DNA from 3 places in the Bacillus sp. GbtcB14 genome. Region 1 is predicted to be linked to each of the others. Evidence: riboswitches for the same ligand, from Rfam matches in the RefSeq annotation. Region 1 holds a riboswitch; each other region holds the start of a gene.
The links. Region 1 has a riboswitch for S-adenosylmethionine ahead of KVT31_RS06970 (MFS transporter). Riboswitches for the same ligand answer to the same signal wherever they lie in the genome.
Positions count from the first base shown of each region.

Region 2: it holds a riboswitch for S-adenosylmethionine, as region 1 does, so the genes downstream of both, KVT31_RS24890 (peptide ABC transporter substrate-binding protein) here and KVT31_RS06970 (MFS transporter) in region 1, are expected to answer to the same signal.
Region 3: it holds a riboswitch for S-adenosylmethionine, as region 1 does, so the genes downstream of both, KVT31_RS12415 (YezD family protein) here and KVT31_RS06970 (MFS transporter) in region 1, are expected to answer to the same signal.

Region 1 is NZ_JAGXJT010000002.1:392,422-398,165, reverse strand. It holds gene topB (DNA topoisomerase III) at 561-2,705, shown strand; gene KVT31_RS06975 (DUF4153 domain-containing protein) at 2,977-4,224, shown strand; SAM riboswitch class I at 4,358-4,463, shown strand; gene KVT31_RS06970 (MFS transporter) at 4,593-5,744, shown strand, end outside.
Region 2 is NZ_JAGXJT010000012.1:51,688-57,431, forward strand. It holds gene KVT31_RS24890 (peptide ABC transporter substrate-binding protein) at 53-1,693, opposite strand; SAM riboswitch class I at 1,826-1,930, opposite strand; gene KVT31_RS24895 (aldo/keto reductase) at 2,084-2,917, opposite strand; gene proC (pyrroline-5-carboxylate reductase) at 2,919-3,722, opposite strand; gene pnuC (nicotinamide riboside transporter PnuC) at 3,910-4,560, shown strand; gene KVT31_RS24910 (GRP family sugar transporter) at 4,628-5,479, opposite strand.
Region 3 is NZ_JAGXJT010000003.1:664,402-670,145, reverse strand. It holds gene cysC (adenylyl-sulfate kinase) at 1-439, opposite strand, end outside; gene sat (sulfate adenylyltransferase) at 452-1,588, opposite strand; gene KVT31_RS12420 (phosphoadenylyl-sulfate reductase) at 1,627-2,331, opposite strand; gene KVT31_RS12415 (YezD family protein) at 2,418-2,561, opposite strand; SAM riboswitch class I at 2,634-2,742, opposite strand; gene lysA (diaminopimelate decarboxylase) at 2,859-4,175, opposite strand; lysine riboswitch at 4,356-4,537, opposite strand; gene KVT31_RS12405 (DUF3888 domain-containing protein) at 4,627-5,022, opposite strand; gene KVT31_RS12400 (LTA synthase family protein) at 5,276-5,744, shown strand, end outside.

The DNA of each region.
Region 1 (5,744 bases):
TCGTGGTCAATGAAAAATTATTAAGTTTTGAAGATGTAAAAGATTTAAAGGGTATTTTAAATTAATGTACGGAATTTAAAGGAGAATTAGATATAAGTAAATTTCTTGAAAATACATTTAGAGAATTTGAAATAAAAGATAACACGTTAAAACTATACTATTCATTATTACAATGGTAATTAAAGTTTCTGTCTCTAAAAGAAGATGGTTAACAGTTAATTTAGGTATTTTAATCTATGTATGTTTTTCAGGGCGCACTGCATTGTTTGAAAGGATGTTATAAGTATGAATTCATCGAATTTAGAAATGATAGATTAAGAACTAAAAGGTGGATAATCTTTAAAGTGATAATTAGAGTTATACCAAGTGTAAAGTTTTAATCTGGATTAAGTAATATATAACTCAACCTATTGTGAAGCCATAAAGAATAAGCGTATAATATTATAGGTCTCCCATTTGCGAGACAAACCGCGAATGATAAATAAGATTGTTGTTTTATCATCGCCTCTAAACAGATAGACAATGAAAGTAACACTGGAATACAGATAGGGAGTTATAAAATGAAATTAATTATTGCCGAGAAACCAGATCAAGGTTTGGCTCTTGTTTCACAATTTAAATATCGCCGGAAAGATGGCTATTTAGAAGTGGAAGCGAATGAGTTATTTCCAAATGGAGCGTACTGTACATGGGCAATTGGTCATTTGACGCAGTTATGTAATCCAGAGCATTATCACGCGGAGTGGAAAAAATGGTCACTTAATACGTTACCGATGATTCCAGAGCGTTTTCAATTTGAAGTAACAAAATCAAAGTATAAGCAATTTAACGTTGTGAAACAGCTGTTACATAATCCGGGGGTAACAGAAATTATTCACGCGGGCGATGCTGGGCGTGAAGGGGAATTAATCGTACGAAACATTATTAATCTTTGTAACGTGCAAAAGCCGATGAAGCGTCTTTGGATTTCATCTTTAACGAAACAAGCTATATACCAAGGGTTTAAAAATTTACTAGATGAAGCAGATACAATCAATACGTACTATGAGGCATATACAAGGTCATGTGCGGACTGGGTCGTTGGTATGAATGCATCGCGTGTCTTTAGTATTTTGCTAAAGAAAAAAGGAATGAACGATGTATTTTCAGCTGGTCGTGTACAAACACCGACACTTGCATTAATCGTAAAGCGTGAGAAAGAAATTGAAAACTTTAAGTCTGAGCCGTTTTGGGAAGTGTTCGCAACCTTTAATATAGAAGGAAAGAAGTATGAGGGGAAATGGGAGAAGGATAGTGAATCCCGCTTACAAGACTCTGATATGGCAAATAAAATTGCGGCATTTTGCCAAGGGAAACCGGCTGTAGTAAAAGAAATGAAAACGGAGCGTAAAGAGTTTCAGCCACCGTTTTTATTTAATTTATCAGCACTGCAAGCGACAGCGAATAAAGCTTTTAAATTTTCACCGAAAAAGACGCTTGATATAACACAAGCATTATATCAAAAAGGAATTGTCTCTTATCCTCGTTCAGATTCAAACTATGTTACTCAAGGAGAAGCAGCGACGTTCCCTGATATTTTACAGAAGTTAAGTCAGTTTGATGAATATAAAGGTTTATTACCAGCTCCAGTTGAATCGATTATGAACAATAAGCGTTATGTGAATGAAAAAAAAGTTACAGATCACTACGCAATTATACCGACAGAGCAAGTTACAAATCCAAGCAAACTATCAGGTGATGAAAAGAAAATTTACGATATGATCGTAAGAAGACTGATTGCGGCGCATTATGAAGTAGCAATCTTTGACTACACAACGATTACAACTCTTGTAGATGAACGTGCTGAATTCATTTCAAAAGGAAAACAGCAAATTCAAGAAGGTTGGCGTAAAGTTATTTTCCAAGATGATAAAGATGACGAAACAATTCTTCCAATTGTCGCAGAAGGTGAACAAGGAAAAGTTGTAAAGGTGAAAGTGAAAGAAGGAAAAACACAGCCGCCGAAGCGTTATACAGAAGGACAACTTATTACGTTAATGAAAACAGCGGGTAAGTATTTAGAGAATGAAGAGCTGGAGAAAGTATTAAAGAAAACAGAAGGACTAGGTACTGAGGCAACGCGTGCAGGTATTATTACGATGCTGAAAGACCGTAAATATATAGATGTGCAGAAGAACCAAGTGTACGCAACCGATAAAGGAAAAGTATTAATTACCGCAATCGGAGACAAAATACTAGCTTCACCAGAAATGACAGCGAAATGGGAGCAGCGCCTTGCAGAAATCGGGGAAGGCACAGCATCCCCAGCTACATTTATGGAACAAACGAAAAAGCTATCAGCTAAAATTATTGAAGATGCAGTGGAAATGTCGGAGAAATGGGATTTCACTGGATTACATGTTGAATCGATTGAGCGAAAAGGATCGAAATTTACAACAGGTAAAAAGGTTGGTAGTTGTAAAAAATGTGATGGAGATGTGATTGATAAGTCAACGTTTTACGGTTGTTCCAACTACAACACGACACAATGTGATTTTACCATCTCAAAGAAGATATTAAGCAAAACAATTTCGCAAAAGAATATGACAAAGCTCTTAAAAGGTGAAAAGACCGATTTAATTAAAGGTTTTAAAAAGGGCGAGAAAACGTTTGATGCGAAGTTAGAGTGGAAAGATAATAAGATGAATTTTGTGTTTGAGAATTAAGTTGTTTCAACAAATAAAAAAAATATGATAATTAAACTGTATCCTATAGAATAGACACTTAAAAAAGTCTATACTATAGGATATTTTTTTTGAATAAGTAGTACTATATATTTTTATTTGAAATGAAATATACAATAAAAAAATCTTTATAATTGATAATTTTTTATTGTAAAACAATAAATTTTGTATTAAAATCAATATCATAATAAATCAGTGAGATGCTTTTTATAGAAAGGTAACAACGCTGTTTTTTATTAGAGGAGGTAAAACTATGAACAATCACAATTTGATTATTGAAAATATGGATAACCCTCATGAGTTGGAGAGAATGTATAGAAAAGACCCGAAAGCTTTTAAAAAGTCATTCTCACAAGCATGGGATGAAAACCCTGATTCTCAGGTGCTAGCTGCTTGGTATGAAAGGTTGCATTTCAAGGGAAAGACAAATGCAGAAAAAATATCACTGTTTCAAAAAGGTTTCTTATTCATGGGCATGTTAGCTATTTTAGCTGGGCTAAGCACTAGAATCATTTTCCACTTTGTCGAGCAGGAAGCAATTGCTCCAATTAACATAGCTTTTGGTGTAATGCCCTTTATCGCTGCTTATTTTATTTACAATAATACTCCGAAAAAAAGTATTATTTATTTCCTGGCAGCGTTGTTCCTAATTGCCGGGTTGTATCTTAATATGTTGCCATTAAATTATAAAGACAGCAGTATCCTTGCGTATTTACATCTTCCTATATTGTTATGGCTCTTATTGGGACTTGCGTTTACGGGAAATGAATATTCAAAAGGTAGTACAAGATTAGCGTATATTAAGTTTAATTTAGAATATGGTCTTCTCTACGCGAGTATGGCAGTGAGCGGAATGATACTAGCAGTATTAACCATGCGTTTATTTAGCTTTGTTGACTTGGATATAGGAGAGTTCTATTTTAGTAATGTTGTTTTATTTGGAGCTGCCGCTCTCGCTGTAGTGGCTGCATACTTAGTATCATTAAATCTTAAACTTGCTAAAAATATTACACCATACATATCTAAAATTTTTAGTCCACTTGTCTTAATCACATTGTTTATCTATCTTATAACGGTAATGTGGGTCGGGAAAAATCCATTCTTGGACCGCAATTTCTTAATGGCCTTCAACGGAATACTCCTTGGTGTATTGGCTGTTACTATATTTTCTATCGTTGAGAGTGATTCAGACGAGAAAAAGAGCATTTCAGATTATATAAATTTTGCCTTAATTGTTCTGGCACTTATTATTGACACTGTCGCATTGTCAGCCATCGTATTCAGACTTTCTTCTTACGGGATTACACCTAATAGACTTGCTGTTTTAGGCGTAAACATACTGATCTGGGCAAATCTCATTTGGATTATGTTTTCTTATATGCGTTTCTTGCAAAACAAATCAGGACCGACAGCTATTCAAGATGCCGTTACGAAGTATTTGCCAATCTACGGACTTTGGGCAGCGGTTGTTATATTTACTTTTCCTATAATTTTTAATTAGAAAGGTTTTATTAACGTAACGACAAAATTGTTAAAAGAGGATGATAGGTGTCATCTTCTTTTAACTGTATAGAAAAACATATTGAAATTATTTTGATGTAAAATACAAGAAATTTAGATAATTAAATAAAAACTTCTTATTAAGAGAGGTGGAGGGACTGGCCCTTCGAAGCCTCAGCAACCTAATGTTAAATAAAGGTGCTAAATCCTGTAGGATCTAAAAGTCCTAATAGATAAGAATTCGGTTATAAGAAAACCTTCTTCTTATTTTGAAGAAGGTTTTTTGTCATATAAATAGAGAATTAGAAAGGTGGTGATACAGAAGCGAAAGAATTAAAGAAAATATAGAAGAAGAAACCGGAGGGCGTAGTGAATAATCAAGTTGAAAGTTTAAAAGAGGATAGCACTAGTGATAGTATTTGGAGCAATAAAGTTTTTTCGTATTTTTTCTTAGCAAGTTGCACTTCTTTGATAGGCAATTCAATGGTTACGCTCGTTTTACCGTTATGGGTAATGAAATTAACGAATTCTCCAATACTTGTTTCTGGAGTAAACATTGCAATAGCAACGACTACGATTCTGTTTGCGCCTGTGACAGGAACGTTAGCAGATCGAATGTCGAGAAGAAAGCTTATGATAATTGCGGATGTTATGAGATGTATCGTTATGATTTTAATTGCAGTTATAGCATTTTATAATAAAATGCTATACATTCCGTTACTAATTTTACTTATAATACGTTCAATGGGGAGTTCCTTATTTACACCAGCTTCAAATGCAGCATTAGTAACATATGTGGAAGAAAAGCATGTTCAACAAGCGATTACGCTGAGGCAAATATCAATACAAATCATATCGGTTACCATTCCTTTAATAGCGAGTTTTTTAATTAGTATTTTTAGTTTTCATGGAGTATTTGTATTAGATTCACTCACATTCTTTATATCTTTTTTAATTTTAATGAACATCAAATTTCCACGTGAATTGAAAGTAGAAAAGAAAAAGCCTTTTTACGAAGACTTTAAAGAGGGTTTCTCCATATTTAATAGTAATCAATCATTGAAAACATTGCTTATGAGCGCTGCGGTTATTAATTTACTTGGAGCGGCGTGTATGCTTTCACTACAAGTAATAGTTGTTAGAGAAATGGACCTTTCTACGGGATGGTATAGTATAGTTTTTGCGGCATCACCGATAGGGATTTTAATAGGAGCATTTATTACTAAAAAGATTCGTAAATATAAAACGATTACGACTGCTTTTATATGTACTGCTATCATGGGGATTTTTAATGCTGCAATGGGTACGACGTTAAATCCGGTATTATTTTCAGTTTATTATTTTTTATCAGGAATTGCATTTGGAGTGAGTAATGTATATTTTGGAGTACTGTATAGAAAATTAATTCCAAATGAAGTGCAAGGGAGATTTTTTGGTTTTTTAAGTTCGTTATTATTAGTATCAACTCCAGTTGGAATTGCAATAACAGGATATTCATTAGAGTCAATTTCAGCTTCTATT
Region 2 (5,744 bases), on a different contig from region 1:
GGGCTAATCATCAGTGGGGGATGAAGAAAAAACCACTGATTAAAGTTTCGCTTTATTTTTCAATTTTTGCCCATTTGAAGTTTAATTGACCTGCAAAGTCTACTTGCACAATCCCTTTCACATAAGAACGTTCTAAATAAGATTCGCCTTTTTGGTAAAGAGGAGCGATAACGGAGTCTTTAAATAATATTTTCTCGGATGCTAGTAATGCTTCCCAGCGAGCTTTTTCATCACCGGCTAAAGTCGTTTTCACTTTTGCTATTGTTTCATCAAACTCCTTATTAGAGTAATGATCTAAGTTGTAAGGGTTATTCGTTGTAAATAGCTCAAGGAATGTAATTGGATCCGCAAAGTCAGGGCTCCAGCCGTCAATTCCAATTTCGTAGTCACCTTTTAATAAAAGTGAAACTTGTTGTTTACGTGGTTGCGGCTTTATATTTACTGTTAAGCCATCTAAATTCTTTTCTAGTTGTCCTTTTAAGAATTCACCAGTTTTCTTTTCAAGGTCACCGTCACTTGTTAATAGTTCTAACGTTATTTTTTCAGACCCAAGTTCTTGTTTTGCCTTTTTCCATAATTCTTGAGCAGATTTTGTGTCAACCTTTGTTAAATCGCCGTTTGCAGCACGGAAGTCTGTTCCGTCAGGTCCTTTTGCAAAGTTTTTCGGCACGAGACTAGAGGTTGGTGTAGAGCCGTCATTTAATAACGTATTTACAAAGGATTTTCGATCAATTGTTTGATCGATTGCTTGGCGTGCAGAAACATTTTGAAGTACTTTGTTTTGTTGATTCATACGTAGAAACTGTACCCCTACGTTTGGCCGTTCTTTAAAGTTAGCATCTTTTTTATATTTATCAACGAAGTCAGATGTTAGTTTGATACGATCTAATTGTTTTGATTCGAATAAATTTACTTCTGTAGATTTTTCTTTTACGACGTTAAAATTGATTTCTTCCAGTTTGACAGTATCTTTATCCCAATAGGTAGGGTTTTTCTTAAATTTAAAGCTTTGCTCATGCTTCCAATCGCTTAGTGTAAAAGCTCCGTTGTATAAGATTGTATTGTCTTCTAAAGCGTATTTATCACCTTGTGATTTAAAGAATTCCTCGTTAATTGGTAGAAATGTTGGGAACGCTGTTAAGCTAATAAAGTACGGAACAGGGCGTTCTAATTCTACCTCAAACGTATGGTCATCAATTGCTTTTACACCAAGTTGATCGGCTGGAAGTTCTTTGTTGTTAATTTTTGTTGCGTTTTTAATATCAAAGAATAGAAATGCATATTCAGAGGCTGTTGCTGGATCGACAGCTCTTTGCCAAGCGAAGACAAAATCTTTCGCTGTGACAGGAGTGCCGTTTGACCATTTTGAATCTCGTAAATGGAATGTGTATTTCGTTTTATCGCCACTTACTTCATGAGATTTTGCAACGCCAGGGACAGGTTTGTTACCTTCACCAAGATTATACAAACCTTCAAATACGTTTCTCATTACTTGACCAGAATCAGTATCTGTAGCACGAGCTGTATCCATTGTTCGTATTTCAGTAGGTGAAGATAAGTTTAAAACCTGTTTACTAGGTGCCTCGTCTTTTGCATTTGCTCCGCTTGCTTCGTTTTTATAACTACCGCAACCAGTTAATAAAATACTTACTCCTACAACTGATGCAATACCGGGTACAAACTTCTTTTTCATTTGATTTTCCTCCTAAATAATTAAGTTTGGATGATGATGAGGGAAATGAAAAATAAAAAATCCCTCTTTTCATATTGAGAAAGAGGGATTTTTACGTACAAGTTATGCACCCGTATATAAACGAAGTCCCTCATTCTATCTTTCAAGCACAAAGCTTGCAGGAAGTGGCACAGTGTTCAAAATGAACCTGTTGCCGAGGTTTCAAAGGGCCAGTCCCTCCACCTCTCTTGATACAATGAGTAAACGAATAAATTTTATTAATTTTTGTGTTTCTTTGATAATTCAAAATCTTACACCTTGGATAATGAAGTGTCAACCGATTGAAATATAGTTTAAATTTTCAGTTTTCTTTAATGAGAAAAACCACTGCATATGGCAGTGGTTTTTCTACTAGAAGTTAAAGTTATCTGGGTCTGGACCAACGCGACGATCTTCATTTAGAGCTTGAATTGCTTTCATGTCATCAGCACTTAATTCAAAATCGAATATATTTGCATTTTCAATAATGCGATGTTCTTTAATAGATTTAGGGATTGTTACAACTTCATTTTGTAAATCCCAGCGTAAAATAATTTGTGCAGTTGATTTATTATATTTTGTTGCAATGTTTTGTAATGTTGAGTTGTCCAGTAGCTGTCCTTGCATTAATGGTGACCAAGCTTCAAGCTGGATATTATGTTCTTTACAGAAAGCGTGTAACTCTTCCTGTGCTAAACGTGGATGATATTCCACTTGGTTGACCATTGGCTTAATTTCAGCAATTTCAAATACGTCTTGTAAGTGGTGAATGTGGAAATTACTCACACCGATAGCACGAACACGGCCATCTTTATAAAGTTTTTCTAATGCTTTCCATGATTCAGTATATTTCCCTTTTACAGGCCAATGTACTAAATATAAATCTAAATATTCTAGACCTAATTTCTCTAATGTAGTTTCAAATGCTTGAAGTGTTGTTTCATACCCTTGATCGCTATTCCATACTTTTGATGTGATAAATAATTCTTCACGTGCAACACCTGATTCACGGATCGCTTGTCCAACGCCTTCTTCGTTTTGATAAATTGCTGCAGTATCAATGCTGTGGTAGCCATTTTTAATTGCTGCTTTTACAGATTCAATTACTTCTGAACCATCTTCTACTTTAAAAACACCTAAACCGAACCACGGCATTTTTACACCGTTATGTAATGTTGTATAGTCTTTTAAACTTGTTAAATTCATATTATTTCCCCCTAGCTTTTTTGTTTGTTGCTTCTACTGCTTTTTGAATTGCCTCTGAAAAATTATATTCATATAAAGCTTTGAGACCCTCAGCTGTGGAACCACCTGGTGTTGTTACTTGTTCGCGGAGGTTAGCTGGATCTTGCGTTTGTTCAAGCATAGAAGCAGAGCCGGAAATCATTTGAATGACAAGGTGTTTTGCAGTCGCTTCATCGACTCCATAACTTTTTGTTGCTTCAATTAAGCTTTCAGCAAAGTAATAAAGGAAAGCTGGTGCACTTCCAGTAACTGCGGTAAGCTGATGAACTTCCTCTTCAGTGCAAAGTTGCGAAGTACCAATGCCTCTTAAAAGCAGTTGCAGGGTTTCTTGATGCATCTCGTTTACTGATCGTCCCATTGTATATAAGGAGATAGACTTTCCAATTTCAGCAGCTGTATTTGGCATAATCCAAGCGACAGGTGTTCCCCCGGGAAGTCTTTCTTCTAAATAAGATGGGCCAATGCCAGCAGCTACCGTTACGACAAGTTGATTCGATAGTAACGGAGATAATTCTGCTAATAATTCTTCATGTGCAGAAGGTGGCATTGCTAAAACAATTGTATCAACAGATGTAACATGCTGCTTCCAATCTGTTGCAGTAGACACATTATATCGCGCTCGTAATTGTTCTAGCTTTTCTACGTTGCTGCGGTTAGAGACGATAATTTCTTCGATGTATTCTTTGCTTGTTTTAAGTAATCCGGAAAATATAGCTTCTGCCATACGACCAGCACCAATAAATAGAATTCGATGTTTAGTTAGCATATCCTTTAATCCTTTCTAGTGAAGATATGTTATAAAAAACGATACCATTTTTAAGAGAATTTTGTAAAAAGAAAAGACTTATCGTAGATGGAATGGATAATGAGAAGGAGGAAATTCATGGTAAAGGGAAGAGCTATTCCTTATACTGGTGATAAGGAATTTATTATACATCTGGGGAGAGATGATCATGGTCAGAAGTCCACTTTTTTTATTCATTTCTAGTATTATTTGCGTATTGGTTGGGTTTTATATTCAATCGAGTTATATTGAAATTTTCGCATCGGTTATGGGGATTATTAATGTTTGGTTATTAGCGAGGGAAAGGGTATCTAACTTTTTGTTTGGCATGATTACAGTTGCGATATTTCTGTATATTTTCATTACGCAAGGTTTATATGCAATGGCGGTATTGGCAGCCTTTCAATTTATATTTAATGTATATGGTTGGTATTATTGGATTGCACGTAGTGGGGAGGAAGAAGTAAAAGCAACAGTTCGTTTAGGTGTAAAAGGGTGGACTCTGTATATAATCTTTATGTTAGTTGCTTGGATTGGTTGGGGCTATTATCAAATCCGTTATTTAGAATCAACTAGTCCATATTTAGATGCTTTAAATGCTGTACTAGGATTAGTAGCTCAATTTATGCTAAGTCGAAAAATTTTAGAAAACTGGTATTTATGGATTGTATATAACGTGGTTAGCATTGTGATTTATATTTCCACAGGTTTATACGTCATGCTAATATTAGCTATTATTAATCTCTTTATATGTGTAGCTGGTTTACTAGAGTGGAAGAGCAACTATAAAGGACAGGGGCATGTAAATAATTATATTTAGAAAACAATTGAAAGAGAAAAACCCCTGAAGCATATATGCTTCAGGGGTTTATTAATAGATTATCAGATTATGCTTTTGTCATACCTAACAATACAGCGCCGCCGATAATTAAAACACTACCTAGTGCAATAAAAATCAATTGACGTTTCGTTTTCTTTTCACCTAAGAAGACAATCGCACCGAATGTTGAGATAACGATTCCAGTTTGAGATAATGGGAAGCTTGTTGCTACTCCGACACGTGGTAATGAAAGAAGTAAGAATAAGTTTCCAGTTCCCCATAGTAAACCAGATAAAGCATTACGGATTGCATATTTGTTAAATGGTTTATGTTTAGATGTCAATACAACCGCACCAACAAACATACCAACTGCTTGTGGTAAAATAGCAGACCAACCATCGATATTATACCAACGAATAATAATTACATATACAAGGTAGCCGAAAGTAGAAACAATTAAAGTAAGAAGTCCTTTTTTCAATTGTCCTGGTGGCTGTGCATTTTCTTTGTCATCTAGTGATGTGAATACAACACCAACTACGATTAATAGGATTGCAATCGTTCCCAGAACAATCGTTGTTGTAGTAGTCCACTCACGGAAAGCGATAACCCCAAAGATAGAAGTTGCAACAAGTTGCATACCAGTAGAAATTGTTACGGTAGTTGAAACACCTAGTTTTTCAACTGTTTTTAATTGGTTTACTTGTCCTAAAGCCCAGAATAAACCTGAAATAAAACCAACAATCAAGACTGTCATTGTTAAAGCTGGTTGAGTAAATACATACATAATTGTTGCGAAGAATAGAGCACCGATTGTCATACCTACCGTTTGGCTATATGCACCACCGCCCATTTTTACGCTTACTAATAAGATGTTTCCCCATGCAATTGCAGGAAGAAGCGCTAATAAAATGTCCATTACAAGACTCCCTTCGATTTCCTATACCAATATAATTACATATCGTTCTAACGATCGGTAATGCCCCACTAATAGAGTAGAAGATTACCGATCGCTAAAACAGGATGAAGAATTCACGATATAAATGCGTTTTCATTTCTTCATTTTTTGAAACACCTCCATATAATAACAGGAAATTGCCTATTTTAGAAAGTGAATTCAAATAAAATGTATATTTTAATAAAAGGTAAAATTCAGTTATTTCCCGTTAGTATATTTTATTTCC
Region 3 (5,744 bases), on a different contig from region 1:
TTTTATAAAGCCCTTTCGGATCACGCTTCTCACACTCTTCAATTGGACACTTTACAAACACTTCTATAAACTCATCTACAGCTAATAAATCCCTAACTTGTTTTCGGTCTACTCGAAATGGTGAAATAAACGCTGTAAGAACAACCGTACCTTGATCTACAAATAGCTTCGCCACTTCGCCAATCCGTCTTATATTTTCCATACGATCACTTTCAGAAAAACCTAAGTCTTTATTTAAACCGTGGCGTATATTATCCCCATCTAGTACATAGTTTCCAATATTTTTTTCAAATAGTTTACGAGCAACCGCGTTCGCCACCGTAGATTTACCTGAAGCTGATAGACCAGTAAACCAAACTACAAAACTATGATGCCCACTTTTTACTCTTCTCTCATCTTTTGAAACAGATGCTGTATGCCAAGTAATATTCGTATCCATCTCATTCTCTCCCTATTCTGTTACTACTTCTTTTTTCAAACCTTTAATTAGCACTTCCACTACTTCTTTACGACTAAATGTACTCGGTGGAACCTCACCGTTTCTTAATAGCTCTCTTACTTTTGTACCTGATAAAATGACATGATCCTCTTTTCCGTGCGGGCATGTTTTCGTCGAAGCCATCGCTTCGCATTTCGTGCAGTAAAAACTATGTTCAAAAAATAACGGTGTAATCCCTAACTCTTCCACTGTAAAGTTTGTAAAAATTTCTTGCGCTTCATAAGTCCCGTAATAATCTCCTACTCCTGCATGATCGCGCCCTACGATAAAATGGGTGCATCCAAAATTCTTTCTGACTAATGCATGGAATATCGCTTCCCTTGGTCCCGCGTAACGCATTGCTGCAGGAAATACACTTAAAAAGACACGATCTTTCGGATAATAGTTTTGAAGTAATACTTCATAGCTTTCCATCCTTACATCAGCAGGAATATCGTCTGACTTCGTTTCCCCAACAAGCGGATTTAAAAAGAGGCCATCTACAATTTCAAGAGCAGATTTTTGAATGTATTCATGGGCACGATGTACCGGATTTCTCGTTTGAAATCCAACCACTGTTTTCCAACCACGTTTTTTAAATTCTTTTCTCGTTTCAATTGGATCTAAATCATAAGAAGGAAACGGATTATTTTCAAAGCGTTTTGTAAGAACAATAGCTCCTCCGACGTAAACGTTCGGTCTTTCGTATAATTTTTTCACTCCAGGATGAGCCTCATCCGTCGTTTTATACACTAGTAACGCTTCTTTTTCCTTATCAGGCACAAAAATATCTTCTATTTGAATGACACCATATACATTTCCACCGTTAACAAGTTTTACTTCCTCTCCAGCTTTCAGACTCTCTGCTACTTCTTCTGTTACTGGTAATGTAATTGGTATACTCCAAACGCTCCCATTATCTAAACGAAGCGTTTCTACGACCGAATCATAATCTTTCTTTCCTAAAAAACCAGTAAGCGGGCTATACGCCCCTGTTGCTAATAGCTCTAAATCACTTAACGCAATGTTATCCAGTTGAATTTCTTTTTCAATTTGTGATACGTCGTATGTCTCGTCTATTCGATTTATTAATTCGTTTCTTGTACTCATTTTCTATACCCTCTCTTAGCTTTATTTTCAAATTCTTCTTATTGGTAATGAAGACCACATTCTGTTTTCACTTTCCCAGCCCATCTACCATCTCTCGAATCGCCACCCTCTCCTACAGGTAACGTACACTTCTCACACCCAATACTTGGATATCCAATATCATGCAGCGGGTTATATGGCAAGCTATGTTTGTATACATATCGCCATACTTCTTTCCACGTCCAATGAATGAGCGGACAAACTTTAATAGATTGAAAGCGATGATCTTGATTTATAAACTTTGTATGCTTACGCGTTTCTGATTGTTCCCTCCTTAAGCCCGATATCCACGCTTTTTCCGCTGCTAATGATTTTTCTAACGGTAAAATTTTCCTGATTTTACAACAAAGATTCGGATTACTTTCCCATAATTTTTCACCATGCAACTTCGCTTGTTCATCAAGTGTAAGTTCCGGCTGTTTTTCTATAATATTTAATGAAGGAAATCGTCCCCGCACTTTTTGAATTAATTCATACGTTTCTTGAAAATGAACATTTGTATCTAAAAATACAACTTTAGCAGATGGATTTACTTGGTTTATAAGATGCAGTAATACCATCCCTTCTACTCCAAAGCTACATGCGTATACAATTTCATTTTTATATTCTTTATAAGCCCAACTTAATACCGATAGCGCGCCTTTTGTTTCATCTTCTTCTGAAAATGAAACACTATTTTCTTCCCACGTTTCATACGTCAACATGTTTTTTCCCCCTGTAAAAGCAAAAAGACGGTTTTAACCTAATAAAATAGGTTAAAACCGCCTCTAGTTTTTCTAGTCAGCGCTTTTTACTTTAAACGTACTTTTTCACTTTTCTCTAATTGAATGACTTTTCCGTCTTGCACAACAATTGTAATTGAACCATATTTCATATCAGCAAGCATCGCTTGAATTTTCTCAGATACTTCCTCAAAATGTTCTCGTACACTCACGCGAACAGCCCCCCTTTTTATTCATAAAAAAAATCTTTCCCATTTCGAAAAGACTGTTCGGTAATATATTTTACCTTATCTTTCAAAATGGATTCCATTTTGCTGGATTTAGCACCTTGCTTTCTATAAGCAGGTTGCCGAGCTTCGTCGGGCCAGTTCCCTCCGCTTCTCTTGATAAGCTTTGTATTTGTATTTTATCACAATTCTGATTTTTTTCAATCCTAGTTTTCCGATATATTTTAATTATTTTATTTTACAAAAAAGGAATTGCCCATCCGAACAACTCCTTTTCTCTATTTAAACAAGTTCTTTAATACGTATGCGATCGTTCCCAATAATATTTTCATATGTTTCGCGTTCTACAACAATTTGTGATGTACCACCTTTCACGAAGACGACAGCTGGTCTACGAATCCGATTATAATTATTGGCCATCGAGTACCCATATGCCCCCGTACAAGAAACTGCTAGTAAATCGGCAGAAGCAACTTTCGGTAGATTAATATCCCAAATCAGCATGTCTCCACTCTCACAGCATTTCCCAGCAATCGAAACGAGTTCCTCATTCGTATCATTCCCTCGATTCGCTAGCATCGCTTCATAACGCGCGCTATATAAGGCAGGTCTTAAATTATCTGTCATTCCGCCATCCACTGATACATATTTCCGAATACCAGGAATGTCTTTCACAGATCCGACTGTATAAATTGTCGTTCCAGTATCACCTACAATGCTACGACCTGGTTCAACCCATATTTCTGGCAGCGGATATTCACATACTGTAAATTGTTCTCTCACTGCATTTGTTACAGCTCGCACATATGTCTCAAGAGTTAATGGCGTATCTGACTCTGTGTAGCGTATTCCGAATCCTCCGCCCACATTTAACACTTTTACTACATAATTCATTTGCTCTCTCACTTCTTCTAAAAATTGGCGAAGAACTTCAATTGCTCGAACAAAACCAGCCGTTTCGAATATTTGTGATCCGATGTGCGAGTGAATTCCTAGCACATTATAATTTGATTTTTGCAAAGCTAACTCAATCGCTTGCATCGCTTGACCATTTGAAACACCAAATCCAAATTTCGAATCTTCTTGACCTGTTGTTATATATTCGTGTGTATGTGCCTCTACTCCAGGCGTTACACGGATTAATATGTTCACAAATTTCCCATGTTGCATTGCTAAATCATGTAAGATTTCTAATTCTAAGAAATTATCTACTACAAAACAACCGATATTTGCCTGAAGAGCCATAATCATTTCTTCTTCTGTTTTATTATTTCCGTGAAAATGAATACGCGATGCCGGAAAACCAGCTTGGAGCGCAGTATATAATTCCCCTCCAGAAACAACGTCTAAAGACATATTCTCTTCACGAGCTACTCGGCACATCTCCATGCACAAGAACGCCTTGCTTGCATATGCTACTTGATAAGAGAAACCACTTTCTTTAAAAGCACGATGAAACGCGCGGCACTTTCCTCGAATAGACTCTTCATCGTATACATAAAGTGGTGTTCCGTATTGTTTTGCTAGCTGCGTCGTATCGCACCCACCAATTTCTAAGTGTCCTTGCCCATTGATTCGGCTTGTGCCGTGTAAATACATTTGAATTCCTCCCTTATTTCCTCTAAAACTCATAACCCCAATCTTCTATTCATTGCAGCACGCTTTTAGATAGACAAAAAACGCGCGGAACAATGTTCACACGCGTTTCTTATTAGGAAAAATATATATTGAAAAAATAAACGAGTTGTTATCTCCTCAAAATAAGAAACCGCATCAACATCTCCAAATAGCTCTCCATAAAATAAATATTATGACAGTACTACATTTATTCAATGCAGTCCCAATATATGAATAAGATGGTTATTCTTATATTTCGGCAATAGTCCCTTTCAACCTATGATCACAGATTCCATTAAATCTCCCATAGCTTACTCTTTCCTATTGCGGCCTCTACCTTTGAGAGTAGATGAGGTAAGTCTATTTAATTTTCAAACATCTAATTGTTGCTATTAACAATACCAAAGGACCATTTTATTTGTCAAACAATTTTTTATATTGTTTTTTTACAGTTTAATTTCGTATCATTTGGTAAGCGCTTTACTGAAACCTTTGTCACTTCCCATTCGCCCTCTTCGTTATTAAATGTAATCGTTACCTTCTCAAATGGTGGAGCAATTTTCCCAGCAACACGTTCATACTTCGTTACTTCAATACTCGCTTGAAATAAATATGTACCACTATACACTTTTTTTAAACTAATAATTTTAGGACATTCATAAGGCTTCAAGCTCCCATATTGTTTTTCAATTGCCTTATTTATTTTTGGAAATAAAACAGAATAAAGTGCATCTTCCATAAGGGGTGCATCATATTGCGCTACTGACATACTCGGTGAGGCAAAAAGTATAACACTACTGCATACTATAAAATATAATAATTTTCGCATTATAACCTCCGTTTTATTACTCGATTCTTTCTGCGCACGATAATTATCATACATAGAAACTCCGTTTTATTGTCTCCCACTGCCCTTTTTCTACTCAATTATTATAAAAAAGCCCACAACTCTCTTTTATTTTCGTATAATGATACTCATAGTATAATAAACATAATAACAAAGGACTGTTCGTATATAGAAAATGAGGCGCTAATCAAACCGGCTCACAAGAACCGTCATGCTTTTAGGAGAGGAGTATATTATGCTACAAAATCTGTTTCCAAAACTGCGATTTGCACTCGTTGCAGTCGTTTTATTATGGATAAAAACATATATTGTGTACAAGCTAGCATTTGATATTAGAATTGATAACTTCTTTGAAGAATTTATGCTTTTTATTAACCCACTAGCTTCGTTACTTTTATTTTTTGGTTTCGCTTTACTTGCATCTAAGTACCGAAACCGAATTATTATTGGAACCAGTTTTATACTGTCCTTTATTTTATTTGGAAATGCAATGTTTTATGGGTTTTATAACGATTTCGTTACATTCCCAGTTTTATTCCAAACAAATAATATGGCTGATTTAGGAACGAGTATAAAAGAGCTCTTTACGTATAAAACATTACTTTTATTTGCAGATGCAATTATTTTAATGTTTCTTTCGCGTAAATTTCCGGCATTTTGTGACAAGACCCCGCTTTCTCGCTCTGAGAAGCGAACTTTCTTTA